Ancylobacter polymorphus: one gene and its partner. The protein of the gene in region 2 binds, or shares a complex with, the protein of the main gene of each other region. Links are inferred from orthologs where the notes say so. Each region holds a gene or a part of one and is shown on either strand. Other genes may lie near its edges. The genes, in order: K9D25_RS15310 and K9D25_RS03215.

Region 1 (14,449 bases), 2.6 Mb from region 2 along the record:
TCAGCCGCTCGCGCACCTCCGCCTCCAGTCCGCGCCGGCGCGACAGCGTCAGGCTGGCGGCCTCGTTCACCGCTTCGTCGCAGCCGAACAGCGCGAAAGTGTCGCCGGAGCGCACGGCGGACAGCGCCAGCAGCGCGCCGAGTTCCGCCACAGGACCGGCCACCGCCGCGCCGAAGCGCATGGAGCCGGAGAGATCGACCAGCATCGCCACCGGCACGGCGCGGCGCGGCGCAAACTGCCGCACATGCAATTCGCCATAGGGATCGCGCAGCGAGACGCGCAGGTCGATGCGGCGGGGATCTGGCTGTCGCAGCAGCGAGACATGGCGGCGGAACTCACCCTCCGCGCCCTCGCCCCGCCCGGGATGGGCGCCGGGAAAGATGCCCTCCGGCCGCCAGCGCAGGCGATAGGGAAGCGGGCGCAGATCGTCGGCGGTCGGCGTGTCGCGCGGCGTCGCCGTCATGGCGCCGGCACCCGTTCGAACACGCCGGCGATGAGCGCGGCGACGATGGGTTCGCGGCGCATCTCGTAGACCGGATCGGTGAAGATGCGGTGCGCCATGACTTCGGGAAACACGGCGCGCAGATCCTCCGGCACCACCATGTCGCGCCCTTCCAGCCACGCCCGCACACGGGCGGCACGGATGAGGTAGCTCATGCCGCGCGGGCTGGCGCCGCCCTGCACCACCCGGTCCATCGACACGCCCTCGATGGTGAGGCCGAGCGCGCCGGGATGGCGCACGCCTTCCCACAGCGCCAGCGTGTAGGCTTCCAGCGCCGGGCTGGTGCGCACGCCGATCTGGATGGCGCGGGCGACGGTGCCGAGCGCCTGCGGGTCGAGCACGCCGCTCTCCACATCCATCAGCAGCGCGTCGACATCGTGGAAGCGCGGATCGAACACCAGCGCGCGCCGGGCTTCCTCCGCTTCCGGCATCGCCACCTGCACCTCCATCAGGAAGCGGTCGCGAGCGGCGGCGGGCAGTTCGAAGGTCTCCTCGCGCTCCACCCGGTTGCGGTCGGCGAAGACCTGCACATGCGGGAAACGGTATTCGCGGTTGAAGGCCGAGACCGAGCGCTCCGCCATCAGCCGCAGCAGCAGCGAATGCACCTGGGGGCGGGCGCGGTTGATCTCGTTGAAGAAGAAGATGGAGAGGTCCTCACCCTGGCGCAGCAGCGGGCCGGGGTCGATGCGCGGCTTGCCGTCCTCGCCGAGATGGGCATGGTAGACGAGATCGCCCGGCATCAGGTCGATCGTGCCCTCGATGCGCTCGAAGGCGCCGCCGATGGCGCGGGCCATGGCCCGCAGCAGCGTGGTCTTGCCGACGCCGACATCGCCTTCCAGCAGCACATGGCCGCGCGCGAAGGTGGCGATGGTCAGCAGGCGGATGACCCGTTCCTGCCCCAGCACCACCTTGCCGATCTCGCGCTCGAAGCGCAGCGCGTGGGCGTGCCAGTCCGCCAGCACGGAATCGGGATCGCGGACGAGATGCATGGGGGGAGCCTCTCAGGCGGCGGGCGCGGGCCGCTTGTGCCGGAAAAGGGCGCGGCCCACGCCGGACGGAGGGGACCCCGCCCGGCGTCGGCCGCGCCAGTTGCCCACAAACCGGGCGGCTTGCCCGGAGGATCGCGGGGCGGACAGGAGAATATCGTCCGCCCGCAAGTGGGTTCTCGAAGAACAGAGCCGTGCGGCCGGGGGGTCAGTTCGGGATCTTGCTCACGTCGTAGACCCACTTGCCGGTCTTCTCGAAGTTGGCGACGCGCTGGGCGTTGCGCGCTTCCATCGCCTTGATCGATTCCGACTGCTTGTTCAGTTCCTTGGGATCGTGCTTGGGATCGTATTTGGAGCCCGCCACCTTGTCGGGATAGCCGGGCTTGGGTTCCCAGCAATTGCCGGGCGCCTTGCAATTGGTGCCGTCATAGGCGCTGGCGCCGCCCACCAGAGCGAGGGACAGCACGCCGGCGCCGGCGAGGGTCATGGCGAAGGTGAGGCTGCGGTCGATGATGCTCATGTCAGTCTCCTGGTCGTTTTCCACCCGTCATCAACCGACCGGTTCAGCCGGCCGGCCCGCCGCACGCCGCGGGCAGCTCTTCGGCTGGCTCAACGTGCTTGGCGTTCGCGTCGAAGGGCTTGAACTTGCTGCGCTGCTCATCGGTGAGCCACACGGCGCCCTTCGGATCGTCCTTGTAGAGATGCCGGACCCAGGCCATGGCGAGCAGCATCTCGTTCATGTTCAGCGCGCCATACATCGGGCCCATCTGGCCGTTGGCGCCGCCGAAGATCGTCTCGAACAAGCCCTGGTCGGTCTCGTTCTTGGGGTAGGTCCAGTAGGAATCGTTGAGGCCGGGGCCGATCTTGCCCTCGCCATAATGGCCGTGGCAGCCCGAGCACATGGACAGGAAGATCTCGTGCGCCTTGGGCAGGCAGACGGGGTCTTCGTTGTAGATGTTCTTGCCCGTCTCCAGGAAGACCTTCACCGCCTTGGTGTCGCGTCCCTCTTCCGGCGCCTCGGACAGGTCGAGCGGCTGCCCGGTGACGGTGTTACTGAGCATGATCGCGGCACGGGCACCGAACCCGACCACACCGGCTCCGAGCGCTCCGGCGAGCAGCAGCGTAGCCGCCTTCTTGGTGAAAATCGTCTTCGTCATCGAATCTTGTTCACATCCAGAGATCAGGGGCGCACCGCGGCCCGGCAGACACGCGGTGCGTCGGAGGCCATGGTCAGGTATTCGGCTCAAGCAGCGGAATGCCTTCCTGGGTGAGGATCTGCTCGATCTGCGGGCGCGCCTTCTCCAGCGCTTCGTTGATCTGCTTGACCAGTTCCGGGTCGTTCTTGCGCACGCCGATGGCCTGGTCGTAATGCATCGGGATCGGCGCATCGTTCGGCCGGTCGATGTCCTTGGTGATCACCGTGATCCGCAGCGGGGTGGACGACGCTTTCACATAGCGCGCCACCTCGGGCGCGAAGGCGATGCCGACATCGGCCTCGCCGCTGGCGACCTCGGAGACGATGCGGTCGCCCGGCACCTGGACCCACTGGTTGCGGCGGGATTTGAAATTGACCAGCGAATACATGTAGGCCGCGTTGTCCTCGAACCGGCCGATGCGCTTGAGCATGGTCTCGGCGGGCGAATAGAAGCGCACCGCGAAACGGGCCTGGTCCTTGATCTGCTGGTCTTCCCAGTCGCTGGCGGTGATGTTGCGGTCGGCCTTGGTCACCAGCACATAGCCGGTGCGGTAATAGGGCTTGGAGGCGAGCACGCGCTCGTCGCCGACATCGACGCCCATCACGACGTCGCAGTTGTTCTTGTCGAGCTGGTCGCGCACGAGATAGATGCCGGGCTGGTCGGTGCGCACGAAGACCGGCTTGCGGCCCATGGCCTGCGCCAGCACGATGGCGATGCGGTCCTCGAAGCCGCTATTGTCGGCGGCGGAGAACGGCGCTTCGGCGTTCGAGGCGCAGATGCGCAGCTCGTTGGGATTGCGGCCGGCGGCCTTGTCGGCCTCGACGGTCGCGGCGCGGGCGAGCCCGGCAAAGGCAAAACCGGACAAGGCGAGACCGGCGGCAAGGGCGAGCCGGCTGACGACCTGTCGTGTGGACATCGGGGAGCCCATGGCGAGTCCTCCTGGACGGGATTTCGGGTGCGGAAGGTGCTGTGAGGCAGGGGCGGGCAGGGGACGCGGCACCGGCAGTGAGCCCTTGTCGGCGCGCGTCCCCTTTCCCTAGGCGACCGGCGGCGAGGCAGCCGCCGGACACCCGGCCTTCGGGGACAGCGCCGCCCGCCGCGCTTTGCGGCCGGCGGCGTGTCAGGCGAAGGATCAGCCGCCGCCCTGGATGACGTTGGTCGAGTATTCGCCAACGTTCGGGTCGCTGTAGGGGCCGTCGCCATTGAGCGAGAACACCATCACGCCGCCACCCATCTGGGTGTAGTGCTGGAGCTGCTTGAAGGCGCCCACCGAGCCGAGGCCGGCGGTCGGGTCGTTGAGGTCGAACACCAGGCCGACGCCCGGCCAGCCACCGACGCCGTAATAGATGGCGACGAACTGCTTGCCATTATGGGTGTAGGTCATGGGGTGGCCGATCACGCCGGAGGGAAGCTTGAACTTCCACAGCAGCTCGCCGGTGTCGCTGTCGCGCGCCTTGATGAAGCCGTCCAGCGTCCCGTAGAACATCACGCCGCCAGCGGTGGCGAGCGTGCCGCCCCAGGCCGCGAAGCGTTCCATCACCTGCCACTTGAACTTGTTGTTGATGGCGTCATAGGCCTTCACCTGACCGAGACCTTCATAGGTCTGGCGGTCACCCTTCGGGCCCGGATACATCCACAGGGTCGCGCCGACGAAGAACTGGCCGGCACGGTAGGGAAGCATGAAGGGCTCCCAGTCCATGCAGATGTGGTTGATGCCCATGAAGAAGGACTTGCGCTCCGGATCGTAGGAGTCATGTCCCTGGTTGTGGTAGCCCATGGCCGAGGGGCAGATGTCGCGGCCCTTGTGGTCCATGCGCGTGCCGAATTCCGGATCGCGCTCGGGCAGGCCGGTCTTCAGGTCGACCTTCTTCACCCAGTTGACCGTGTCGTCGATCTTGTCGGCCGAGACGAGGTCGCCATTGGTGCGGTCGAGCGTGTAGACGATGCCGTTACGGTCGGGATGGGTGAGAAGCTTGCGCATCTTCCCTTCCTTGTCCTGCTGCTCGGAGAGCATCATGACGTTGACGCCGGCATAGTCCCATTCGTCGTGCGGGGTCTTCTGGTAACCGAACTTGGCGTTACCCGTGTCGATGTCGCGACCCCAGATGGTCATCGTCCACTTGTTGTCGCCCGGGCGCATCGTCTCGTTCCACGGCGCCGGGTTGCCCGAGCCGTAGTAGAAGAGGTTGGTACCGGGGTCGAAAGCGTACCAGCCCCAGTTGGTGCCGCCGCCGATCTTCCAGGCCTCGCCTTCCCAGGTCGCCTTGCCGAGGCCCTTCTGGCCGTATTGCGGGTTGGCGCTGTTGAAGTCGTCGGCGAGGCGCACTTCCTCGTCCGGCCCGGTGGCATAGGCGCGCCACTTCTGGGCGCCGGTGGGGATGTCATAGGCGGTGACATAGCCGCGCACGCCGAGTTCGGCGCCCGAGGAGCCGATCAGCACCGAATCCTTGACCACGTAAGGCGCGATGGTGAGCGTCGAGCCGACCTTGATGTCGGAGTTTTCGAGCTTCCAGTACTCCTCGCCGGTCTTGGCGTCGAGCGCGACCACATTGCCGTCGAGCTGGGTCTTGATGATCAGCGGGCCGACCTTGCCGTTGCCCGGCCAATAGGCGAGGCCGCGATTGACCACGTCGCAGCACGCCACCGCGCGGGCGGTCGGGTTCTGCTTCGGCTTGTGCTGCCAGAGGATCTTGCCCGGATCGTCCAGCCCGACCGCGAAGGTCGTGTTGGGGAAGGGCGAGTGGATGTACATCACGCCGTCGACGACGAGGGGGGTGCCCTCATGGCCGGACAGCACGCCGGTGGAGAACGACCAGGCAGGACGCAGCTGCTTGACGTTCGCCTTGGTGATTTCCTTGGCTTCGCTGTAATTGTTGGCGTTGTAGTTCTTGCCGGTCATCGGCCAGTTGTCGGTGCTTTTCGACAGCTCGACGAGCTTGTCGTTGGCCACCGCCGGCGCCGAGGCGCCGAGGCTCATCGCGGCCGCCATGACGGCGGCGACGGAGAGCGCGGACACCGAAGTGTGCAGTCGGCTCATTGGGTCTTCCCTCGCGTTTCCTACTTCCCAAGCCGCCCCGCTGCGCCCCGGCTTTGCCGTCGACGTGCGGGTCTCTTTTATCCCTCGCCGCGCCCGCTCATTCGTGGGCAGTTCCATGAGATTGTCTAAGGGAGCGGCGGAGAATTCTTATGATTTTCTAAGAACATTGACTGTTCTGGGAGTATTGTTCGCTGCGCTCGGATTTATTGTCTTTAGGCAGAATGGAAATTCGGGGCAGGAACTTTTTCCCGTTCGCACAGATAACTCACCCACCACTGCCGGAAGCCTTGCCCAAATCGCACGAAAATGCTTCTCTGACAGCGGGTTGAAGCCTTATGCTGCACCCCGGACGCAGGCTTTGCCGATGACGCTGGCGCCGGCACCGCCGGAGCGGTACTGTTACGGAACGCTGTTTGCGGCCGTTCTCATAAGAAGTTCATAAGTATAGATGAGCAGCTCGCCCTTTTCCCTTCTGCGCCTGTCGCTGAGCGCGGTCCTCGCTCTCGGCCTCGCCGGCTGCCCGGGCGAGAGCGAGCCGGAGACGCGCGAGCCGGAGACGCGTGAGCGGGTGGCCGCGCCGGAGGCCAGCGCCATCGCCCGCAAGACCTGGCTTCAGCCGACCGACGACACCGATCCGGAGGTCTGGCTCGCCAGCCGCGACGCGGGCGCGGATGTGGCGGCGAACGCGCCGGCGGCGAAGGCGTGGCACGATGTGCTCGACGCCGCCGATGACCGCTTCGGCGAGACCGGGCGGATGATCGCCAATCGCGCGGTGCAGCTGGAGACCATGCTGTCGGAGATCGGCATCAAGGAGACGGCGCGCGAAATCATCGCCGATTTCTCGACATTGGCGGGGAAGGGGTCCCGCGCCGGCTTCAGCGATCTGTGCCAGCACTATTACAATCTGCGCAAACAGGGCCTCGACCGCACCGCCGCGCTGGCGGCGCTGGCCGAACAACCCGCGCTGAAATCCGGGAATCCCGCACCGTGACCGCCTCCGGCACCGCCGCACCTCCCCCGCCCTCCTTCGGCCTATGGCAGCGCCGCTCGCTGCGCTGGCAGGTGCTGGCCGCCATCGTCGCCATAAATCTGTGCGCGGCATTGGTCGCGGTGGTGGTCATCATCGCCAATGCGCGCCGCGCCACCGAGGCGGAAATGCTGTCCTCGCTCGCCGTCGCCGAGCGCTTCGTGCAGGAGACGGTGGAGCGCCTCGCCAGCGAACAGGGCGCCACCGGCTCGCTGGCGCAGCTGCCGCTGCACATAAGCGGGCTGCGCCATGTCCGCATCCGCATCGAGGACCGCGCCGGCACGGCGCTGGACATAGCCCCCGCCGAGAGCGAACCGCATGAGGGCGAGGTGCCCGGCTGGTTCACCTGGCTGGTCTCGGCGGAAGGGCAGGAGGTGGTGGTGCCGATCGTCGAGAACGGCGCCACGGTGGGGCAGGTGAGGGTGGCCGGCGAGGCCTCCGACGAGATCGCCGAAGTGTGGGAGGACATGTCCGACCTCGCCCTGCTGGCCGCGGCGGTGAACATCGCCATCCTTGCCGCGCTCTATCTCGTGCTCGGCCGGCTGCTGATGCCGCTGCGCACACTTTCCGCTGGCCTGTCCGAGCTGGAGGCGGGCCGGTTCGAGCACCGGCTCGACCCGCCGCGCGTCCGCGAGCTGGCGGTGATCGCGGAGCGCTTCAACGCCCTGGGCGCGGCACTGAAGGCGGCGCGGGAGGACAATGGCCGGCTCAATGAGCGGCTGGTGAGCGTGCAGGATGACGAGCGGCGGCAGATCGCCTCCGATCTGCATGACGAACTCGGCCCCTGCGTGTTCGGGCTGCGGGCCAATCTCGAATCGATCGACCGCCTCACCGCCCGCACCGAGCCGGCCCTTGGCCAGCGCATGGGCGAGCGCATCGCCACCATGACGGAGATTCTCGACCGCATTCAGGGGCTCAACCGGCGATTGCTGCGCAAGATTCGCCCGATGGCGCTCGGCCATGTGCCGCTGGCGGCGGTGCTGGCGGATCTCGTCGCCGATTTCGAAAGCCACTCGCCCGGCCGGCGCATCACGCTCTCCGCCGAGGGGCTGGCGGAGCGCTACGGCGACAGCGTCGACATCACGCTCTATCGCTGCATCCAGGAGGCGGTGACCAACGCGCTACGCCATGGCGATGCGCGCAACATCGCCATCACCGTGCGAGCCGACCGTCGCGCCGGCCGGATCGACCTCGCCATCGAGGATGACGGCACCGGCATCGCCGCCGGCGCCCCGCACGGCTTCGGGCTGATCGGCATGGAAGAGCGCATCAGCGCGCTGGGCGGCACATGGCGTATCCTGCCCGTCGTGCCGAGCGGGACGCGAATCGACGTGACGATTCCCGCCCAGCCCTATCAATTCGGCCTGTCGGCCGCTCCGGAAAGGCTTGCCGCCCAATGACCTGCGCGCTCGTGATCGACGACCACCCCATCGTGCTGCAGGGCTGCCGCCGTCTGCTGGAAGATGCCGGCGTGGAGCGGGTGCTGGAAGCCAGCACCGTGCTGACCGGCTATCGCCTGTTCCGCCGCGAGCGGCCGGATGTGGTGATCGTCGACCTCGCCTTGCAGGGCAACGGCCTCAGCGGGCTGGTGCTGGTGCGGCGCCTGCGCATGCAGGACCCGCGCACGCCAATCCTCGTCTTTTCCATGCATGGCGATCCCGTCATCGCCAGCCGGGCGCTGGAAGCCGGCGCCAATGGCTATGTGCTCAAAGACACCTCCTCCGGCGCGCTGCTGGAAGCCTTCGAGCGCGTGCGCAAGGGCCAGCCCTATATGAGCCACGACCTCGCCTTGCAGGTCGCCATGCTCGGCTCGCGCAAGACCGCGCCGCTCGCCGACATCACCCCGCGTGAATTGCAGACGCTGTCGCTGCTCGCCGAGGGCAAGGACTACACCCTCATCGCCGACGAACTCGGCATCAGCTACAAGACGGTGGCCAACACCTGCTCGGCGCTGAAGGCGAAGCTCGGGGCGAACAGCCTGCCGGAACTGGTGCGCTGCTCGATCCAGTATCTCTCGACCTCGCCCGTCGGCGCCGGCGGCCGGCCACGCGTGATGTGAGGAAGCGGCGAACCGCGCGACATGACGGTTCCGTAATGTGGCGGGGCCGAACTGTGGCGGGGGTGCCTTGGCACCGGTGGCGGCGGTGCCGGAATGTCGTTGCCGCTTCGTCACTTACACTTCGTTCACCATGCCGAGCGATGCGCCGCATTTTCGCCCCACTCGGACAGCCTCCTGAGAGACACCAAGTCGGATTGCCGGTATCTTGCCGGAGATCTTGAGTGCAGCGCGTCGGCCTTCGCCGGGATTCTTCCGCCGGAGACGGCGCTCACAGACGGTTCGGGGTGAATGGGGACATATCCTGCTCTTGCCGAGGCCTGCCGCCGCCGCGTGGCGGATCAGGCCTTTGTCCGGTTCGGCCGGGTCGCCGCCCTGTGCGGCATCGGCCTGCTGGTGGCCAACTGCACGGGCGGCCCCAGCCTGACGAGCAAGATCGATCCGAAATACGGCGTCTCCGCCAGCCCGCGCGTGGTGCAGCCCGGCCAGCCCGTGCCCAAGGGCGGCGGCACCTATCGCGTCGGCAAGCCCTATGTCGTCGCCGGCAAGACCTATGTTCCCGCCGAGCCGGACAAGTACAAGGCCGAAGGGCTCGCCTCCTGGTATGGCGACGATTTCCATGGCCGCCTGACCGCCAATGGCGAAATCTTCGACATGAACTCCATCGCCGCCGCGCATCCGACGCTGCCGATGCCGTCCTATGTTCGGGTGACCAATCTCGACAATAAGCGCTCCATGGTCGTTCGCGTGAACGATCGCGGGCCGTATCACGACAACCGCGTCATCGACGTGTCGCACCGCGCGGCCGATCTGCTCGGCTTCAAGAACAATGGCACCGCCCGCGTGCGGGTGGAATATGTCGGGCGCGCGCCGCTGGAAGGCTCCGACGACATCCAGCTCGCCTCCACCCTGCGCATGAACGGCAAGCCTGCCGATGCCTCCACCGTCATGGTGGCGTCCGCCGGCCCGCTGCGCGGCCTGACCGCCGCCAATGTGCCGGTGCCGCCGAGCCGTCCGTTCGATCTCGGCGAACCTGTGGAAGAGCAGCAGGTGGCCGAGGTGGCCACCCTCTACCAGCCCGTTCCCGCGCCGGCCGCGCCCGCCCGCGTCGCCGCTGCGCCGCATCCCGCCGCTGTCGCCGCGCCCCGCCCGGCGGTGGTCGCCGCCGCCCTGCCGGCCCCGCGCCCGGCCGCGCCGGCCAAAAACGTTGCGGCGAACAGTGCCCCGGCCAAGACCGCCAAGACGACCAAGCCCGCTGCCGCGCCGGCAGGCGGAGTGCAGGTTGCGAGCCTGCAGCCGGCCCGCACCGCCCCGGCCCCCTCCACCGGCGCGCCCGCCGGCTGGATGGTCGGCCCGCAGCCGGTGATGGGTTATGCCCCGACCGCCAGCGATGGTCCGGTCGATATGGGTCGCGGGCTGTACTGACGCCCTCCGGGTGCCTGCGTTCCGGCAAGGCCGCATCGCTGCCGCATTGCGGTGGCGACCTCCGGCTGTTAACTCTGCCCGGAGCCGGGGAGGACCGACCGTGAAGCTGTTGCGCATCCTGTTCCCGCGCCGCCATTCCGTCCAAGGCGGGCATGTCACCGGCGGAATCGCCGCCGCCCTGCTGGGTGTGCTGCTCCTTGCCGCCGGCTTTTCCCCCGCTTCGGCGCAGACCGCGCCGGACATCCAGGCCCCGCAGGCGATCCTGCTCGACTATGACAGCGGCTCAGTGCTGTTCGAGCGTGCGGCCGACACGTCGAGCGCGCCCGCCAGCATCACCAAGCTGATGACCATGGCCGTGGTGTTCGGCGAGATCACCTCCGGCCGGCTGTCTCCGGATCAGGAATTCAAGGTGAGCGAATATGCCTGGCGGCGGGGAGGGGCCCCGTCGGGCGGCTCCACCATGTTCGCGGCCGTCAACAGCATGATCAAGGTCAGCGACCTGCTGCGCGGGGCGATCATTCCCTCGGGCAATGACGGGGCGATCGTGCTGGCGGAAGGCATTTCCGGCAACGAACTTGCCTTCACGGGGAAGATGAACCAGGAGGCCAAGCGTCTCGGCCTCACCGGATCGGCCTTCGTCAACGCCAGCGGTCTCGCCGATCCCGACCAGAAGACCACGCCGCGCGACATGGCCAAGGTCGCCATCCACATCATCCGCGACTACCCGGACCTCTATAAGATCTACAGCGAGCCGGATTTCCTCTGGAACAAGATCCGCCAGAACAACCGTAACCCGCTGCTCGGCATGAGTCTGGGCGCGGACGGCTTCATGACCGGCTACCAGAAGGATGCCGGCTTCAACCTCGTGGGTTCGGCGATCCAGAACGGGCAGCGGCTCGTCGTCGTCATCATGGGCGCCAAGAGCGAGAAGGAGCGGGCCGAGGATGCGCGCAAGCTGCTGGAATGGGGCTTCCGCTCCTTCGAATCGCGCACCCTGTTCGAGGCCGGGCAGATCGTCGGCGAGGCAACGCTCTATGGCGGCGAGCGCAACGGCGCCCCGCTGACCAGCGACACGCCGATCCGGGTGCTGATTCCACGCAATGGCGACGAGAAGCTGGTGGCGCGCATCCGCTTCGAGGGGCCGATCCCGGCGCCGGTGGAGAAGGGCGAGGTGCTGGCGCGCCTCATGGTCTATCGCGGCGAGCAGCTGTCGCTGGAGGTGCCCCTCGTCGCCGCCGAGACCGTACCGGCAGGCCCGCTGTGGCGCCGGGCGATGGACGGTGCCTATGAACTGATGGTGAGCCTGCTGCGCCAGGGCTACGCCAAGATCACCGGCTGAGCATGCCGACCCGCACGCCCCCGCACGCGCCCGATTCCGCCGAGAGCACGGAGAAGCCGCCGGCCACTCCGCCGGCCAAGCCCCGCCGCACGGCGAAGCCGAAGACGGCGAAGGACACGCCTGCCGCCAAGCCCGCGCCCGCCAAGCCCAAGGGGAAGAAGACGCCGGCCCCGCGCACGGCCTCCGCGCGCGCCAAAGCCACGGCGCCGGCCACGGGGCGCTTCATCACGCTCGAAGGCGGGGAGGGGGCCGGCAAGTCGACTCAGGTCCGCCGGCTGCTGGCGCGGCTGCAGGCGGCCGGCATCGACGCCGTCGGCACGCGCGAGCCCGGCGGCTCCACCGGCGCCGAAATCATGCGCCATCTGATCCTCTCGGGCGCCGCCAAGCCGCTGGGACCGCTGGCCGAGGCGACGCTGTTCGCCGCCGCCCGCGCCGACCATCTCGACGCCACCATCCGCCCGGCGCTGGCGCGCGGCGCATGGGTGGTGTGTGACCGCTTCGCCGATTCGACCCGCGTCTATCAGGGCGCGCTCGGCAATGTCGATCCGCGCCTGATCGCCGCGCTGGAACAGGTGACCGTTGGCGAGACGCGGCCGGACCTGACGCTGATTCTCGACCTGCCGGCGGAGGAGGGCCTGGCCCGCGCCGCCGCCCGTTCAGGCCAGGGCGCCGACCGTTTCGAGAGCGAGGGGCTGGCCTTTCACCGCGCCTTGCGCGCGGCATTTCGCGCGCTGGCGGAGAGCGAGCCCGAGCGCTGCGTGCTGATTGATGCCCGCGGCACGCCCGAAGCGGTGGAAGAGGCGATCTGGCAGGCGGTGTCCACCCGCCTGAAGCTGCCTTCCCCGCGCCGGAGACGCCGGACATGAAGGACGCGCCCCCGCTGGAAGGCGACCGCTTCGGCACCGCGCCGGCGCCGCGCGAGAGCACGCATCTCGTCGGCCATGAGGAGGCGCAGGCGATGGTGCGCACCGCCTGGGATGCCGGGCGGCTGCCGCATGCGCTGCTGATCGGCGGGGCGGAAGGAATCGGCAAGGCGACGCTCGCCTATGCCATCGCCCGCTTCGTGCTGTCCGGCGGCGCCGCGCCGGCGCATTCCCTCGCCGTCGATGCCGGCCATCCCGCCGCGCGGCAGGTGGCGGCGCTGTCGCATCCCGATTTGATGGTGCTGCGGCGCACGCCTAACGACACCGGCAAGCTGCCCTCGATGATTCCGGCCGAGCAGGTGCGCCGGGTGCGCAGCTTCTTCGGCTCCACGGCGGCGCTCGGTGGCTGGCGGGTCTGCATCGTCGACACGCTGGACGAGATGAACGCGCAGGGCGCCAATGCGCTGCTGAAAACGCTGGAGGAGCCGCCGAACCGGGCGCTGTTCCTGCTGGTGAGCCATGCGCTGGGCCGGCTCTTGCCCACCATCCGCTCGCGCTGCCGGATGGTGCCGCTGCGCGCGCTGTCGGAAGGGCAGGTAGTGGAGGTGCTGGAAGGGTTGAGCGCCCACATGCCCGGCCTCGACCGCAGCCGCTTCGCGGAGGCGGCGGAAGCCTCGGGCGGCAGCGTGCGCGAGGCGCTGACGCTGATGGAGGGCGACGGGCTCGCCGTGCGCAACGCTACCCGCGTGCTGCTCGACGCCCTGCCCGATGTCGACCCGAAATCGCTGCACGCGCTGGGCGAGAAGCTCACCGGCGACCGGGGAGGGGCGTTCCAGAGCTTTGTCGGCACGGTGGAGGGCTGGATCAGCGACCATGCCACCGGGCGCCGCCAGACCGCCCGCGTTCGTCTTGCACGCCTCCCGGAGGTGTGGGAGAAGGTTCGCCGCGCTGCGGTCGACGCCGATGTCTACAATCTCGACCGCAAGACCCTCGTCTTCCGGATCTTCGCGTCGCTCAACGAGGCCCTGCGCCCCTGATCGCGCGCTGGTCGCTCCGCAGGATACCGCCGTGAGACCCGCCTTCTACATCACCACCGCGATCGACTACCCCAATGGCGCGCCGCATATCGGCCACGCCTATGAGAAGATCGCGTCCGACGCGCTGGCCCGCTTCAAGAAGCTCGACGGCTTTGACGTCTTCTTCCTGACCGGCACCGACGAGCACGGGCTGAAGATGGCGCAGACGGCGGAAAAGCAGGGTCTGACGCCGCTGGAATGGGCGACGAAGAACGCCACCCGCTTCCAGGAGATGGATGCGCTGCTCGGCGTCGATTATGACCGCTTCATCCGCACCACCGACGCCGACCACATCGCTTCCAGCCAGGCGATCTGGCAGCGGATGGTCGAGAGCGGCGACATCTATCTCGGCGCCTATTCCGGCTGGTACTCGGTGCGCGACGAGGCCTATTACGCCGAGGACGAGACGACGGTGAACCCGGACGGGGTGCGCCTCGGCCCGCAGGGCACGCCGGTGGAATGGACCGAGGAGAAGAGCTATTTCTTCCGCCTCTCCGCCTATCAGCAGAAGCTGCTCGACTATTACGACGCCCACCCGGACTTCATCCGCCCCGAGGTGCGCCGCAACGAGGTGACCAGCTTCGTGCGCAGCGGGCTGCAGGACCTCTCCATCAGCCGCACCACCTTCTCCTGGGGCATCCCGGTGCCGGGCGACGAGGCGCATGTGATGTATGTGTGGGTGGACGCGCTCACCAACTACATCACCGGCGTCGGCTATCCCGACACGGAAAGCGCCAGCTTCAAGCGCTACTGGCCGGCGAACCTGCACATCATCGGCAAGGACATTATCCGCTTCCACGCGGTGTACTGGCCGGCCTTCCTGATGTCGGCAGGGATCGCGCCGCCGAAAACCGTGTTCGCGCATGGCTTCATCCATAATCGCGGGGAGAAGATGTCGAAGTCGGTCGGCAATGTGATCGACCCGTTCGACCTCGCCCGCGC
Region 2 (14,443 bases):
TCCGCTAGTCCTGAGGCAAACCCATGGGCGCGCAGGCTCTTTCTCTCCCGGCGACCGCCTCTCTGCCCGCCACCCCGGCGACGCAGGATTATTCGCTGTTCCTGCGCCGCGACCCGGCCGGGCAGGCGGAAATGGCCTTCGCGGTGGAGGGCATCGACTGCGCCGCCTGCATCGACGAGATCGAGGATGGCTGCGAGGCGCTGCCCGGCATCGCCCGGGCGCGGCTGAACTACACCACCCACCGCCTCACCATCGGCTGGGAGGCGAAGGCCGAGCCCGCCCCGGCACGGGTGCTGGAGGCGCTGGCGAAGGCCGGCTACCGCGCCTATCCCTTCGAGGCGGACCGGCTGGAGGAGATCGACAACGCCACCTCGCGGCACCTGCTGCGCTGCCTCGGCGTCGCCGGCTTCGCGGCGATGAACATCATGCTGCTCTCGGTGTCGGTGTGGTCGGGCAATGTCACCGACATCACCCCCGAGACGCGCGATTTCTTCCATTGGCTCTCGGCGCTGATCGCGCTGCCCGCCGCCGCCTATGCCGGCCAGCCCTTCTTCCAGAGCGCGCTGCGGGCGTTGAAGGCGCGTTCGCTCAACATGGACGTGCCGATTACGCTCGGCGTGCTGCTGGCGCTCAGCGTCTCGGTGTTCGAGACGCTGCACCATGCCGAGCACGCCTATTTCGACTCGGCGGTGATGCTGCTGTTCTTCCTGCTGGCGGGGCGCTATCTCGACCATGCCATGCGCCGGCGCACGCGGGCGGAGGCGGGCAATCTCGCGGCGCTGAAGGCGGTGAGCGCCAACCGCATCGAGCCGGACGGGCGGCTCGTCACCGTGCCCGCCGCCGCGGTTAAGCCGGGCGACGAGGTGATGTTGCGGGCGGGCGAGCGCGCGCCGGTGGACGGCATCGTGCTGTCCGGCACGGCGGCGGTGGATGAGAGCCTCGTCACCGGCGAGACGCTGCCGCGCAGCCTAAGCGTCGGCGCCACCGTGCATGCCGGCAGCCTCATCCATGACGGCGTGCTGCGGCTGAAGACCGTCGCGGCCGGGGAAGACACGTTTCTCGACGAGATCGAGCGGCTGCTCGACAAGGCCTCGACTGCGCGCGGGCGCTATATCCGCCTCGCCGACCGCGCCGCCCGGCTCTACGCGCCGATGGTGCACACCACGGCGCTGCTGGCGCTGGTCGGCTGGCTGATCGCCGGTGCCTCGCTGCACCAGGCGGTGCTGATCGCGGTAGCGGTTCTCATCATCACCTGCCCCTGCGCGCTGGCGCTGGCCGTGCCGGCGGTGCAGGTGGTGGCGGCGGGCACGCTGATGCGCGCCGGCGTGCTGCTGCATTCCGGCGACACCTTCGAGCGCCTCGCCGAAATCGACACCGTCGCCTTCGACAAGACCGGCACGCTGACCCTGCCGGAGCCGAGCCTTTCCGACGCGGGCGATGTGCCGGCACCGCTGCTCGCCGCCGCCGCCCGGCTGGCGCTGGCCAGCACCCACCCGCTGGCGCGGGCGATCGCCGCCGCGCACCCCGACGCACGGCCGCTCGACACGGTGCGCGAGGTGCCCGGCGCGGGGGTGGAGGCGGAGATTGACGGGGTTATGGCGCGGCTCGGCAGCCCGGCCTTTTGCGGCTGCGAAAAGCTCGCGGCCGAACGTGCCGCCCTGAGCCCCGAGGCCTCGCTGGTCGCGGTGCGGCTGGGGGAAGCCTGCGCCGTGCTCGACATTCGCCAGGCGCTGCGCCGCGACGCCAGGGCGGTGATCGACGAGCTGCGCGCCGCCGGGCTGAAGGTGGTGCTGCTTTCGGGCGACCGGCGCGCGGCGGTGGCGGCGGTGGCGGGCGAACTCGGCGTCACCGACTGGTGGGCGCAGATGCGGCCGGGCGACAAGATCGCCGTGCTGGAGAGCCTCGACGCCACGGGGAAGGGCGTGCTTATGGTGGGCGACGGCATCAATGACGCGCCCTCGCTCGCCAGCGCCCATGTCTCGCTCTCGCCGATCAGCGCCGCCGACGTGACGCGGGCGCAGGCCGACGCGGTGTTTCTCGGCGAGAAGCTGGCGCCTGTCGTCCTCGCGCTGAAAGTGGCGCGGCGGGCGCGGCACCTGATGCGGCAGAACCTGATGATTGCCGTCATCTACAATCTCATCGCCGTGCCGCTGGCGGTCGCCGGCTATGTGACGCCCTTGGTGGCGGCGCTGGCCATGTCGGGCTCGTCGGTCATCGTCACGCTGAACGCGCTCCGTGCGCGGCAGGGCGGCTTTGCCGCCGGGGAAAAGGAGGCGGCATGAGCGTGCTGCTCTATCTGGTGCCGGCGGCGCTGAGCCTCGGCCTGCTCGGGCTGGTGGCCTTCCTCTGGTCGCTGCGCAGCGGCCAGTATGACGATATCGAGGGCGCGGCGGTGCGCGTGCTGTCCGATGACGATCTACACGAGACGGCGCATGAGCGCCCGGACCGCAACGCCCTGACCGGCGAGCCGCGGGCATGAGCGCGAGCGAGTATTTCGACGCCGAGGCGGAAGCCGCCCGTGCCGGCCGGCTCGGCTGCGCCTGCCCGGAAGACGCGCCACGCGCGCTGCGCCGCTCGCTCGGCATCGGCCGACTGGCCGGCGGCTTCGCCCTCGTGGTGCTGGCGCAGGCGCTGACGCTGGGCGCGCTGCCGCTCGCCGGGGCGATGCTGGCCCCGCGCCCCGAACTCGCCACCCTGCCGCTCGGCGCCCTGCTGCTCGGCGCGGCGCTGGCGAGCCTTCCCGCCAGCTTTTTGCTCGACAATTTCGGCCGGCGCGCCGCCTTCGCGCTCGGCGCCAGCCTCGGCGTCGCCGGCGGGCTGATGGCGGCCTATGCGATGGCGCTCGGTGCCTTCCCGATGCTGGTGCTGGGTGCCGCCTGGCTCGGCGCAGCGCAGGGCTTCGGCATGTTCTACCGCCACGCGGCGGCGTTCGGCGCCGCCTCCGGGGCGCAGGCGGGGATGGTGGCGCGCCTCATCGGCGCCGGGGCGCTGGCCGGCCTTGCCGGGCCGCTGCTGGCAGGGGCGGCGGAAGCGGCCCTCGCGCCCTACACCTTCGCCGGCACGCTGCTGCTCGCCGCGCTGGCGCAGCTCGGTGCGCTGGCCTTCGCCGTGCTGCTGCCCGAGGCGCGCTTCTCCCATGCCGATCTCACCGTGGAGGCGATGACCGCCCCGCTGGAACGCCCCGCGCCGCTGGCCTGGCGGGCGCTGATCCTGCCGACGCTGATCGGCGCGCTGGCCTGGGGGGCGATGACCTCGGCCATGGCCGGCGCGCCGCTGTCGCTGGCCGGCTGCGGCGTCGGCGTGCCGCTGATCTCGGGAATCGTCGCCTGGCATGTGGTGGCGATGTACGCGCCGGCGCTGGCCGGCGGGGTGCTGGTGCGCCGGATCGGCGCGACGCCGCTGGCACTGCTCGCCCTCGCGCTGTGTCTCGGCGCGGCTGTGGCGGTGACGCAGGCGAGCGACGCGGTGACGATCAGCCTCGCTTTTCTCACCGTGGGCGCCGGCTGGGCGCTGGCGAGCCTTGCCACCACGCTGATGCTGCATGGCGCGGGCACGCCCAACCGGCTGCAGCTCGCCGCCCATGACGGCCTGCTGCTCGCCGCCGCGCTGCTCGGCGTGCTGATTTAGCCCTCACATCCCCCCTCATCCCGGACGGCGCCGGCCGATCCGGCATGACGGCCTTGGTCGCGATATTGACGCCCGCGACGCTTTATGTAAGTGATCGTTCACTGACATTGCGGTGAGGGATCAGGCATGTTCACGCGGCTGATGACGGCACGGCGCTTCGCGCCGCTGTTCTGGTGCCAGTTTTTCGCGGCGTTCAACGACAATTTCGTGAAGAACGCCATGGCGCTGCTGATCCTCTACGGCATCGCCCATGTGAATGGCGGCGCGCTGGTGACGCTGGCGGGCGGCGTGTTCATCCTGCCCTTTTTCCTGTTCTCCTCGCTCGGCGGCCAGCTCGCCGACCGCTACGACAAGGCGCTGATCGCCCGGCGGGTGAAGTTCGCCGAAATCTGGATCGTGCTCATCGCCAGCGCCGGCTTCGTCATCCAGTCGATCCCGCTGCTGTTCATCGGCCTGTTCCTCATGGGCACGCTGAGCGCGCTGTTCGGGCCGGTGAAATACGGCATCCTGCCCGACCACCTCGCCAAGGACGAACTCGTTTCCGGCAATGCGCTGATCGAGATGGCGACCTTCGCCGCCATTCTCGGCGGCACGGTGGGCGGGGCGCTGGCCTTCACCCATACCGGCGAATGGGCGGTGGCCGGCTTCACCTTCGTGCTCGCCGTCATCGCCTGGCTGTCCGCCCGCGCTATCCCCCCGACGCTGGCCGGCGCGCCGGACCTCGTGATCGACCGCAACATCTGGCGCAGCACGATGACGCTGCTGGCCGACATCCGCGCGGAGAAGCCGATCTGGCGCGGGGCGCTGATCGTCTCCTGGTTCTGGCTGGTCGGCGGCGTGGTGCTCTCGCTGCTGCCCACCCTGGTGAAGGACAATATTGGCGGGCTGGAAAGCGTCGTCACCCTGTTCCTCGTCCTGTTCACCATCGGCGTCGCCATCGGCTCGACGCTGGCGGCGAAACTGTCGGAAGGGCGCATCCTGCTGGCGCTGGTGCCGGCGGCGGGGCTGCTGATGGGCGTGTTCGCGCTCGATCTCGCCTTCATGATGGGCACGCTCGCCCCGGCGGCCCAGCCGATCGGCTGGTATGATTTCCTCACCTCCGGCGCCGGCGTGCATGCCGCCATCGGGCTGATCGGCCTGGCCGCCGCCGGCGGCGCCTTCGTGGTGCCGACCTTCGCCTTCGTGCAGGCGGCGGCGGGCGAGGACCGGCGCGCCCGGGTGATCGCCGGCAACAATGTGCTGAACGCCGCCTTCATGGTGGCCGGCGCGGTCATCGTCGCCGGGCTGCAATTCGCCGGCTTCACCGCGCCGGCGCTGCTCGGGCTGATCGGCGCGGCGAGCCTCGTCGTCGCCATTCTCGCCGGCCGCGCCTTCCAGGGGCAGGTGCTGCGCGACCTCATCAAGCTGGTGTTCCGCGTGCTGTTCCGCGTCGAGGTGACGGGGGCGGAGCATCTCAAAGCCGCCGGTCCCGGCTCGGTGATCGCCATCAACCATGTCAGCTTTCTCGACGCGCCGCTGATCATGGCGCTGCTCGACAATGACCCGGTCTTCGCCGTCGACCGCGCCATCGCCGAGGCGTGGTGGGTAAAGCCCTTCCTCAAGCTGGTGCGCGCCTTCCCGCTCGACCCGACCAAGCCGATGGCGACCCGCGACCTGATCCGCCAGGTGCAGCAGGGCGAGCAATTGGTGATCTTCCCCGAGGGGCGCATCACCGTCACCGGCTCGATCATGAAGATCTATGACGGCTCGGCGCTGATCGCCGACAAGGCCGACGCCCCCGTGGTGCCGGTGCGCATCGAAGGGCTGGAGCAGACCTATTTCTCCCGCCTCGACGGCCACCAGACCCGCAAGCGCCTGTTCCCCAAGGTGCGCGTCACCATCCTGCCGCCGCGCAAGCTGAAGGTCGACAAGGAGCTGTTCGGCCGCAAGCGCCGGCGCGCGGCGGGCGCGGCGCTCTATGACGTGATGAGCGATCTCGTCTTCGAGACCAGCCACACCAATGTCACCGTCTATCAGGCGGTGGAAGACGCGGCGGTGCGGCTCGGCATGAAGCGCATCGTGCTGGAAGACCCGCTCGGCACCATCCTGTCCTATCGCAAGCTGCTGCTCGGGGCGAAGATCCTCGGTGACAAGCTGGCGAAGGAGACCGCGCCGGGCGAGAAGGTCGGCGTGCTGCTGCCCAACGCCGCCGGCATCGCCGTGGTGCTGATGGGCCTCTCCCGCCATGGCCGCGTGCCGGTCATGCTCAACTACACCGCCGGCGCCACCAATCTCGTCATCGCCTGCAAGGCGGCCGAGGTGAAGCTCGTGGTCGCCTCGCGCGCGTTCATCGAGAAGGCGCGGCTGGAGGCGGAAGTCGCGGAACTGGAAAAGCATGTGCGGGTGCTGATGAGCGAGGACATCCGCGCCTCCGTCACCACGCCGGACAAGATAAGGGCGATGCTGCCGTTGCCGGCGCCGAAGCCCGCCCACCCGGATGACCCGGCCTTCGTGCTGTTCACCTCGGGCTCGGAAGGCACGCCGAAGGGCGTGGTGCTCTCCCACCGCAACATTCTCACCAATGTGGCGCAGGTGGCGGCGCGGATCGACTTCTCGCCCGCCGACATCATGTTCAACGTGCTGCCCGTGTTCCATTCCTTCGGGCTCACCGGCGGGCTGGTGCTGCCGATGGTGTCGGGGCTGAAGACGTATCTCTACCCCTCGCCGCTGCACTACCGGATCATCCCGGAACTGGTCTACGCCACCAACGCCACCGCCATTGTCGGCACCGATACCTTCCTCATGGGCTATGCCCGCACCGCCAACCCCTATGATTTCCGCTCGCTGCGCTTCGTGGTGGCGGGGGCCGAGCCGGTGAAGGCGGAAACGCGTCGGGTGTGGATGGAGAAGTTCGGCCACCGCATTCTGGAAGGCTACGGCGTCACCGAATGCGCGCCGGTGCTGGCGGTGAACACGCCGATGTTCAACCGCGTCGGCACGGTCGGCCGCATGCTGCCGGGCATCCATCACCGGCTGGAGACCATGGCCGGAATCGAGGAAGGCGGGCGGCTTCAGGTGCGCGGGCCGAATGTGATGCTCGGCTATCTCCGCGCGGAGAAGCCCGGCGTGATCGAGCCGCCGGAGCATGGCTGGTACGACACGGGCGACATCGTCAGCTTCGACGAGGAGGGCTTTGTCGCCATTCGCGGCCGGGTGAAGCGCTTCGCCAAGATCGCCGGCGAGATGATCTCGCTCGCCGCCATCGACGCCATGGTGGCGACGCTGCGGCCCGATGCCGAGCATGTCGCCGTGGCGGTGCCGGATGCGCGGCGCGGCGAGCGCATCATCCTGATGACTACGGCGCCGGACCTCACCCGCGCCGCGCTTCAGGCCTATGGCCGGGAGCGGGCGGTGACCGAGCTGATGATCCCGGCGGATATCCTGCGCATGGACGCGCTGCCGCTGCTCGGTTCGGGCAAGGTGGACTTCACCAAGGCGCGCGGCATCGCGTTGGAAATGCTCGCCGCCCGCGCGCCAGCCGGAGACGGGGCATGAGGGCGGCGCCCGCCCGGCGCGGGCGCGAGGGCGGGGCGGCGCGGGCGCGCGGGCCTGATCCGCGGGCGCGGGGGGCGGATACGCGCGCGCGCATCGAGGCGGTGGCGCTGGAACTCTTCGCGCAGAAGGGCGTCGCCGGCACCTCGGTACGCGACATCGCGCTCGGCGTCGGGGTGAGCGAGGGGGCGCTCTACCGGCATTTCCCCTCCAAGGAGCAATTGGCGCGCGAGCTTTTTCTCACCCGCTATGCCGGGCTGGCGGCGCAGATTTGCCAGCTCGACGCCGCCGAGCCGGAATTGGAGCCCAAGCTGCGGGCGGTGGTGCGGCTGGCCTGCGGCCTGTTCGATGCCGAGCCGGCGCTGTTCGCCTATCTGCTCATCCACCAGCACGAGCATCTCGGCACCGTGCCGGACGCGCCGGACGCGAATGTGGTGGAAGCGGTGGCGCAGATGCTGCGCGGCGCCGGCGTGCCGCCCGCGCGCGTCACACTGGCCAGCGCCATGGCGCTCGGCTGCGTGGTGCAGCCGGCGGTGTTCGCGCTCTATGGCCGGATCGAAGGTCCGCTGGCGGCGCAGGCGGAGGCGATCGCGGCGGCGGTGCTGGGCGTGGTGGAACGGGCGAAGGCGGGATAGGGCGGGGCGAGGTCGGGCCGTTCTTCACCTCTCCCCATGGGGGGAGAGGTCGCCGCGCAGCGGCGGGTGAGGGGCGGGGCGTGTTCGGCGCAACAGAAAAGGCCCCTCACCCCAACCCTCTCCCCGATGGGGAGAGGGAGCGGCGGCGCCCTGCGTCGAAACGGGCCCTGCCGTTCTTCACCTCACCCCATGGGGGAGAGGTCGCCGGCGCCGTCCTCAGAACAGCTTCATGCCGGGCGGGATCGGCAGGCCGGCGGTGATCGCCTGGGTCTTTTCCTGCACGATGCGCTCGCCCTTGGCGCGGGCATCGGCATGGGCGGCGACGATCAGGTCTTCCAGAATCTCGGCCTCGTCCGGGTTCAGCAGGCTCGGGTCGATATGGATCGCCTTGAGCGCGCCCTTGGCCGAGACCCGCACCGTGACCATGCCGCCGCCGGCGGCGCCGTCGACCTCGATGGCTTCAAGCTCCGCCTGGAGCTGCTCCATCTTGGACTGCATCTCCTTCACCTTCGACATGATGCCGAGAAGGTCTTTCATCGGGAAACTCCTCTAATCAGAATTCGATCTCGTCATCCGCGCCCGGCCCGTCGTCGCGGGCGGCCATCAGATCGGCGTCGGTCATGTCGGCATCGCCGGTGAAGCCGGCGGGTTCCTCCGGGGCGAGGGAGCGCACATCGACGATGGTGGCGCCGGGAAAACGCGCCAGCGCCGCCGCGACCAGCGGGTCGGCGCGCACGCCGGTCATCATCGCGTCGCGCTGGGCGGCGGCCTTCTCGGCCAGCGTCGGCTCGCCCTCTTCGCGCGAAAGCGCGACCAGCCAGCGCCGGCCGGTCCATTCCGACAGCTTGGACTGCAGTTCCTGAATGAGGTTCGGCGCGCCGCCAGGGGCGAGCGCCACTTCCATCTGCCCGTCCTCGAAGGCGACGAGGCGCACGCTGTTTTCCAGCGCGAATTTCAGCTTGAGGTCGCGCCGGGCGGCGGCGAGGGCGACGAGGTCCTCGAAGCTCGCCACGGCGAGTCCGGGCGTGGGCGCGGGCGCCGCTGCGGCCGGGCGCGGCGTGGCGCGCGAGGCGACGGACAGGTGGCTGGCGGCAGTCGGCGCGGCGGAAGGGGCTTTCGAGGGCGCGGGGAAACTGCGCGGCGCTGTCGCCGCCATCGCCGAACCGCCACCCCCGGACCCGCCGCCCATCGGCGCGCCGCCACCGGAAGGCCGGCCGGCCGGCGCCTCCGGCGCGCCGTCGCGCAGGCGCCGCAGCGCCTCGTCCGGGGTCGGCAGGTCGCTCGCATAGGCGAGGCGCACCAGCACCATTTCCGCCGCCTGCATGGGTTTCGCCGCCTGCTGCACCTCGCTGAGGCCCTTGGTGAGCATCTGCCAGGCGCGCGAGAGCACCCGCATGGACAGGCCACGGGCGAACTCCCGCCCGCGCAGGCGCTCGGCTTCCACCAGCGCCGCGTCGTCCGCCGTCTCGGGCAGGATTTTCATGCGGGTGACGAGATGGGTGAATTCAGCGAGATCGGCGATCACCACCGCCGGGTCGGCGCCGGAATCATATTGCTCGCGCAGTTCGGTCAGCGCTTTCGCGATGTCGCCCTGCATCAGGGCCTCGAACAGGTCGATGACCCGCCCGCGATCGGCGAGGCCGAGCAGCGCGCGCACCTGCTCGCCATGCACCATGCCGCCGGTCGCCTGGCCGCCGGAATGGGCGATGGCCTGATCGAGCAGCGAGAGCGCGTCGCGCACCGAGCCTTCCGCGGCGCGGGCGATGAGGCTCAGCGCCTCGGCGTCGATGCCGACCCCTTCCGCCGTGCAGATGCCCTGGAGATGGCGCGCCAGCGTGCCGGCCTCGACCCGGCGCAGATCGAAGCGCTGGGTGCGCGAGAGCACCGTGACCGGCACCTTGCGGATTTCCGTGGTGGCGAAGATGAACTTCACATGCTCGGGCGGCTCTTCCAGCGTCTTCAGCAGGCCGTTGAAGGCCGCCGTGGAGAGCATGTGCACTTCGTCGATGATGAACACCTTGTAGCGCGCCAGCACCGGCTTGTAGCGCGCCGCCTCGATGATCTCGCGGATGTCGCCGATGCCGGTATTGGACGCGGCGTCCATTTCCTGCACGTCGACATGCCGGCTCTCGATGATGTCCCGGCAGTGGCGGCCGAGCACGGGCATATCGAGCGTCGGCGCGCCGCCGCCGGCGGGGCCGTCGGCCGGCTCGTAATTGAGCGCGCGGGCGAGGATGCGGGCGGTGGTGGTCTTGCCGACGCCGCGCACGCCGGTGAGGATATAGGCCTGCGCGATGCGCCCGGAGGCGAAGGCGTTGCCCAGCGTGCGCACCATCGCCTCCTGGCCGATCAGATCGGCGAAGGTCTGCGGCCGGTATTTGCGCGCCAGGACGCGATACGGGGCGGCGGCCGCCGCCGGGACCACGGCCGGCACCATGGCCGGCACGCTCGGCAGCGGGCCGAGATCGAAGCCCGGCCCATCATCGCCGGGGTGCGTCAGGTCGGGCATGTCGGGAGTGTCGGCGCTCATGGCCCCTTCATAGCATCGCGGGCGGTGCCGGGCACAACGGCGCAGTGACGCGCGGGGGAAATTTCCGGGGACGAGAGCGAGGGCAGCGCCGGTGGTGCCTTCGGGGCAGGGTCCGCGCGGAGCGGTCGGCGCACAGCGTGGCCAAGGGTGGGAGGCTGGACAGAGACCCGATCCGGGCTCGTTGGGGCTGCTTCCTTCCGGACCTGACCCGGTTGGCGAGTGGCTCGTCCACCGCCAACCTCCCGCCGCCTATATCGTCCAGATGCACGGGGGATGCAAGGGGGCTGGCTGGGGCGGGCGCTCATAGGTCGTGTGGGGACATGCCGCCACCCGGCGGATCAGGGACATCGTCGTCTCGCTTCCAGGGACGAAGCGAGAAAACGCCGCTCGCGTCGCGCCTCGGCGACTGTCCGCGACATCGTTTATCTCGCGGAAGGACGATGGTATGAAAGCGCGTTATATGCGCGCCTTGGCGCGAGTTTTGGTGATGGAATAGAAGTCTTTGTTGCAGTGCGCGCGAACTCGATGCGCAGCCGGAGAGGCCACATATGACCAAAATCGTATCGTCGAAAGCAATTGCTGAATTCTGTGTGCAAAAGCTAGGGGCTGAACTGATTGGCGAGCCGGGAGAATTTTCAATACGCCGTGTCTGTACGTCGAGTGGGCTGGTTGAAGGCGGAATTGCTTTTTCAAAGACAGATCCGAGCGAGGCGACGCAGCGGCTCATTCCCCGCAATTCGGTTTTGCTCGCTCCGTTGGGTTCTTCGGTGGTGCCGGATCCGGAAGGGTTGATAATTCTGCTCGAAAACCCTCGACTCGCCTTTGCCCAGGTTGTCGCCGAATTTCTTGTTGGTCCTTCTTTTTCTGGTATTCATCCAACCTCTATAATTCATCCCTCCGCCCACATCGACGAGACCGCTTCCATAGGTGAATATAGCATTATTGGACCGGATTGTGTTGTCGGTGCTGGAAGCGTTGTTCATCGGCACGTTGTTTTATCGAGAAATGTTACAATAGGAAAGAATTGCGTCATCTTTTCTCACGCCGTGCTGGGTGAGGATGGCTTCGGCGTCGAGACGGATTCGAATGGGAACCTGCTCAGGATTCCTCATCTCGGCGGCGTTGTCGTCGGGGACTTTGTCCAGATCGGCAATTTCACGGCTGTGGCATCGGGCACGATCGAGCCGACGATTATCGGCGATTACACAATGATCGACAATTTGGTCCATGTCGCCCACAACGTTCGCATTGGACGAAATTGTCAGATCATCGCGTGCAGCGAGATCAGCGGAAGTGTCACGATCGGCGATCGCGCTTGGATCGCACCAAATGCGGCCATCCTGCAAAAACTGCAAATTGGTGCGGGCGCTGTTGTCGGGCTCGGAGCGGCCGTGACAAAGTCGGTGGAGCCGAGTACCGTTGTAGCGGGAGTTCCGGCACGTGTCATCAAGAGACTGGAGGGGCCGTAAGTGCCCATATCTGATTCCGCTTCGCCGCGCGGCTTTACGTGGGCTGATTATTTATTCTTGCTGCAGGAATTTCTGAAGTCTGGATATCGAATCGTCAATTACAGCGATTTCGATCCGCTTCAGTCTCATGCCATCATCCGTCATGACATTGATTTTTCTTTCAAGTCGGCTCTCGATATAGCTCTTATGGAGGCGGATTTAGGGGTTTCGGCTCAATATTTTATCCTGCTGAGGACTGAATTTTACAATTTATGTTCCCCGTCGGATCTTCAGATAGTCGAAAAAATCCGCGATCTCGGGCACGAGATAGGGCTTCATTTTGATGCTTCCCGTTACGAGGATCGGTCCGATGTTCTCGAGGCCGCCGCGCGTCGGGAGTGCGTTATTCTTGAAAGCATCATCTCGCGGCCCGTCACGTCAATTAGTTTTCATCGGCCGGCCAAGTCGCTTTTGGGGATGTCGAATTGTCTGGCGGGTCGCCAGCATACGTATCAGCCAAAGTTCTTCTCGGATGTGGCGTATTACAGTGATAGCCAAGGATCTTTCAGGTTTGGGCATCCGCTTGATAGCGAGGCTTTTCGCGCCCGGGCGGCGATGCAGTTGCTGACGCATCCAATCTGGTGGACGTCGGAGCCTGTGACGGACCGGCTGGGGCTGATTGACCGTTTTCTTGAGGATCGGTCCTCGCTCTTGCGCCGGGAAGCTGCCGCAAACTGCAAGCCCTACGCCCAGCGCCTGGCTGAAGCGGATCGCGCGGCGGGCGGATTCACCGCGCGCGCCGATTGTCCCTGATCCCGCGCACTTGGCGCACATCCTGCGGATCGCCGTCGGGCGTCTTGCACGTTGTCCGGCGGTCATGGGTCTGCACAGGCGGCACGCCCCATCGGGCCTACGTCTACGCACCCGCTGCGCCTAGGGCGTTGCTGCGCTGCGGAAACCCCTCGCTCAAACCGTTGTGACCGTTGCGGCGTCAAGGTTAATTGAGTGGTGGCGTTGAAGATCGGATGTTACCAAGAGGAAGGTTTAAACAAGAGTCGATAGAGCAAGTATCAACCGAAGGAGAGGTAAGTTGCTACGAGCGTTCGACGAAAATTTTTCCTTTTGTCATCAGTCGATTCAGGCTGCCGTTGCATCGCTTATCGGTGGGGCGCAGCGCAAAGAACAGGTGGCGCGGCGCAGAGGCGCCTCGGCCGCCGGCCTCGCCGCCCTGCTCGCCGCGGGCGCGCTGACGCTGGCCGGCCCGGCCGCGGCGCAGACGGCGCCGCCGGTGAACTCCCCGCCCGAGGTCACGACCTCGGCCGAGGAAGGCTATGCGCCGCAATCCGGCCAGCCCGGCAAGGATGTGGTGTGGGTGCCGACCCCCGACACGCTGGTGGAGCGCATGCTCGACATGGCCGAGGTGACGCCGCAGGACCACCTGATCGACCTCGGCTCCGGCGACGGGCGCACGGTGATCGCCGCCGCCCAGCGCGGGCTGCGCGCCCATGGCATCGAATACAATCCCGAGCTGGTCGCGCTGGCCAAGCGCCGCGCCGAGGCGGCCGGGGTCGCCGACCGCGCCAGCTTCGAGCAGGCCGATATCTTCGAGACCGATTTCACCAAGGCGCAGGTGCTGACCCTGTTCCTGCTGCCGGAGCTGAACGAGCGGCTGCGGCCGCAGATTCTCGAACTCGAACCCGGCACCCGCGTCGTTTCCAACAGTTTCGACATGGGCGACTGGGAGGCCGACCGGGTCGATCGTCTCGACGACAATTGCGCCCGCTGGTGCACGGCGCTGATGTGGATCGTGCCGGCCAAGGTGGAAGGCGAGTGGCAGCTCGGCGAACAGCCGCTGCGGCTCACCCAGAGCTATCAGAAGGTCACCGGCGACCTCGGCGGCAAGCCGATCGAGCAGGGCCGCGTCGTCGGCAAGGAGCTGCGCTTCACCGTCGATGGTGTCGACTATGTCGGCGCGGTGGTCGGCAACAGCCTGTCCGGCACCGCCTCGGACGGGCCGGTGAAGAACTGGACCGCCGTTCGCAGCTAACGCCTCCGCGCCCCGCCCGTGCCGCCCCGGCCTGCCCGCCGGCCGGGGTGCCGCGCCCGTGCGCGCCCGCCCCTTCCCGACATGGAGAGCCCCGTGAAGCCCCTCGCGATCGCGCGCGATTCCGCTGTGGCCGTCGATCCTGCCCGGATGCAGGGAACGCCGAAACCGGCGCTTTCCGCGCTCGACGGCATCGCCATGCTGATCGGCATCGTGGTGGGCATCGGCATTTTCCGCACCCCGCAGATCGTCGCGCTCAACGTGTCGAGCGAATGGGCCTTTGTCGGCTTCTGGGTGATCGGCGGCCTCGTCACCCTCATCGGCGCCTTCGTCTATGCCGAACTCGGCTCGGCCCATCCCCATGCCGGCGGCGAATATCACTATCTGCGCCGCGCGCTCGGGCGGCATGTGGCGCTGCTTTTCGCCTGGGCCCGGCTGACCGTGATCCAGACCGGCGCCATCGCGGCGGTGGCCTTCGTGTTCGGCGACTATGCGCAGGGAATCCTGCCATTGGGACCCTGGGGGCCGGCACTCTATGCCGCCGGGGCGATCCTGGTGTTTACCGCCATCAACCTGACCAGCTCGCGCCAGAGCCGGCGACTGCAGCTCGGCTTCACAATCCTCACCA

What was found.
Region 1: the proteins of K9D25_RS03215 (region 2) and K9D25_RS15310 are in contact, whole or in part, in a cryo-EM structure (PDB 8GIZ), measured with the Escherichia coli proteins. The link is inferred for Ancylobacter polymorphus from one-to-one orthologs.

What each region holds. Positions count from the first base shown.
Region 1 is NZ_CP083239.1:3,249,257-3,263,705, reverse strand. Bases 11,475-14,449 are described here. They hold K9D25_RS15310 (DNA polymerase III subunit delta'), read left to right. Parts: upstream 11,475-12,430; coding sequence 12,431-13,468; downstream 13,469-14,449. Other genes in these bases: metG (methionine--tRNA ligase), read left to right, coding at 13,500-14,449; tmk (dTMP kinase), read left to right, coding at 11,793-12,434; K9D25_RS15320 (D-alanyl-D-alanine carboxypeptidase family protein), read left to right, coding at 11,475-11,568. In the rest of the region: K9D25_RS15370 (DUF58 domain-containing protein), read right to left, coding at 1-463; K9D25_RS15365 (AAA family ATPase), read right to left, coding at 460-1,491; K9D25_RS15360 (methanol dehydrogenase [cytochrome c] subunit), read right to left, coding at 1,697-1,975; moxG (cytochrome c(L), periplasmic), read right to left, coding at 2,052-2,645; methanol oxidation system protein MoxJ, read right to left, coding at 2,719-3,600; K9D25_RS15345 (methanol/ethanol family PQQ-dependent dehydrogenase), read right to left, coding at 3,817-5,721; K9D25_RS15340 (hypothetical protein), read left to right, coding at 6,170-6,712; K9D25_RS15335 (ATP-binding protein), read left to right, coding at 6,709-8,148; K9D25_RS15330 (response regulator transcription factor), read left to right, coding at 8,145-8,807; K9D25_RS15325 (septal ring lytic transglycosylase RlpA family protein), read left to right, coding at 9,096-10,229; more of K9D25_RS15320, read left to right, coding at 10,336-11,474. UniProt on the Escherichia coli protein: Part of the beta sliding clamp loading complex, which hydrolyzes ATP to load the beta clamp onto primed DNA to form the DNA replication pre-initiation complex.
Region 2 is NZ_CP083239.1:665,004-679,446, reverse strand. Bases 7,836-10,804 are described here. They hold K9D25_RS03215 (DNA polymerase III subunit gamma/tau), read right to left. Parts: upstream 10,324-10,804; coding sequence 8,347-10,323; downstream 7,836-8,346. Other genes in these bases: K9D25_RS03220 (YbaB/EbfC family nucleoid-associated protein), read right to left, coding at 8,010-8,330. Outside these bases: K9D25_RS03250 (FixH family protein), read left to right, coding at 1-8; K9D25_RS03245 (heavy metal translocating P-type ATPase), read left to right, coding at 24-2,282; cbb3-type cytochrome oxidase assembly protein CcoS, read left to right, coding at 2,279-2,479; K9D25_RS03235 (MFS transporter), read left to right, coding at 2,476-3,627; K9D25_RS03230 (acyl-[ACP]--phospholipid O-acyltransferase), read left to right, coding at 3,754-7,161; K9D25_RS03225 (TetR/AcrR family transcriptional regulator), read left to right, coding at 7,158-7,793; K9D25_RS03205 (hypothetical protein), read left to right, coding at 10,872-11,792; K9D25_RS03200 (hypothetical protein), read left to right, coding at 11,793-12,584; K9D25_RS03195 (SAM-dependent methyltransferase), read left to right, coding at 12,958-13,818; K9D25_RS03190 (APC family permease), read left to right, coding at 13,912-14,443. UniProt on the Escherichia coli protein: Part of the beta sliding clamp loading complex, which hydrolyzes ATP to load the beta clamp onto primed DNA to form the DNA replication pre-initiation complex.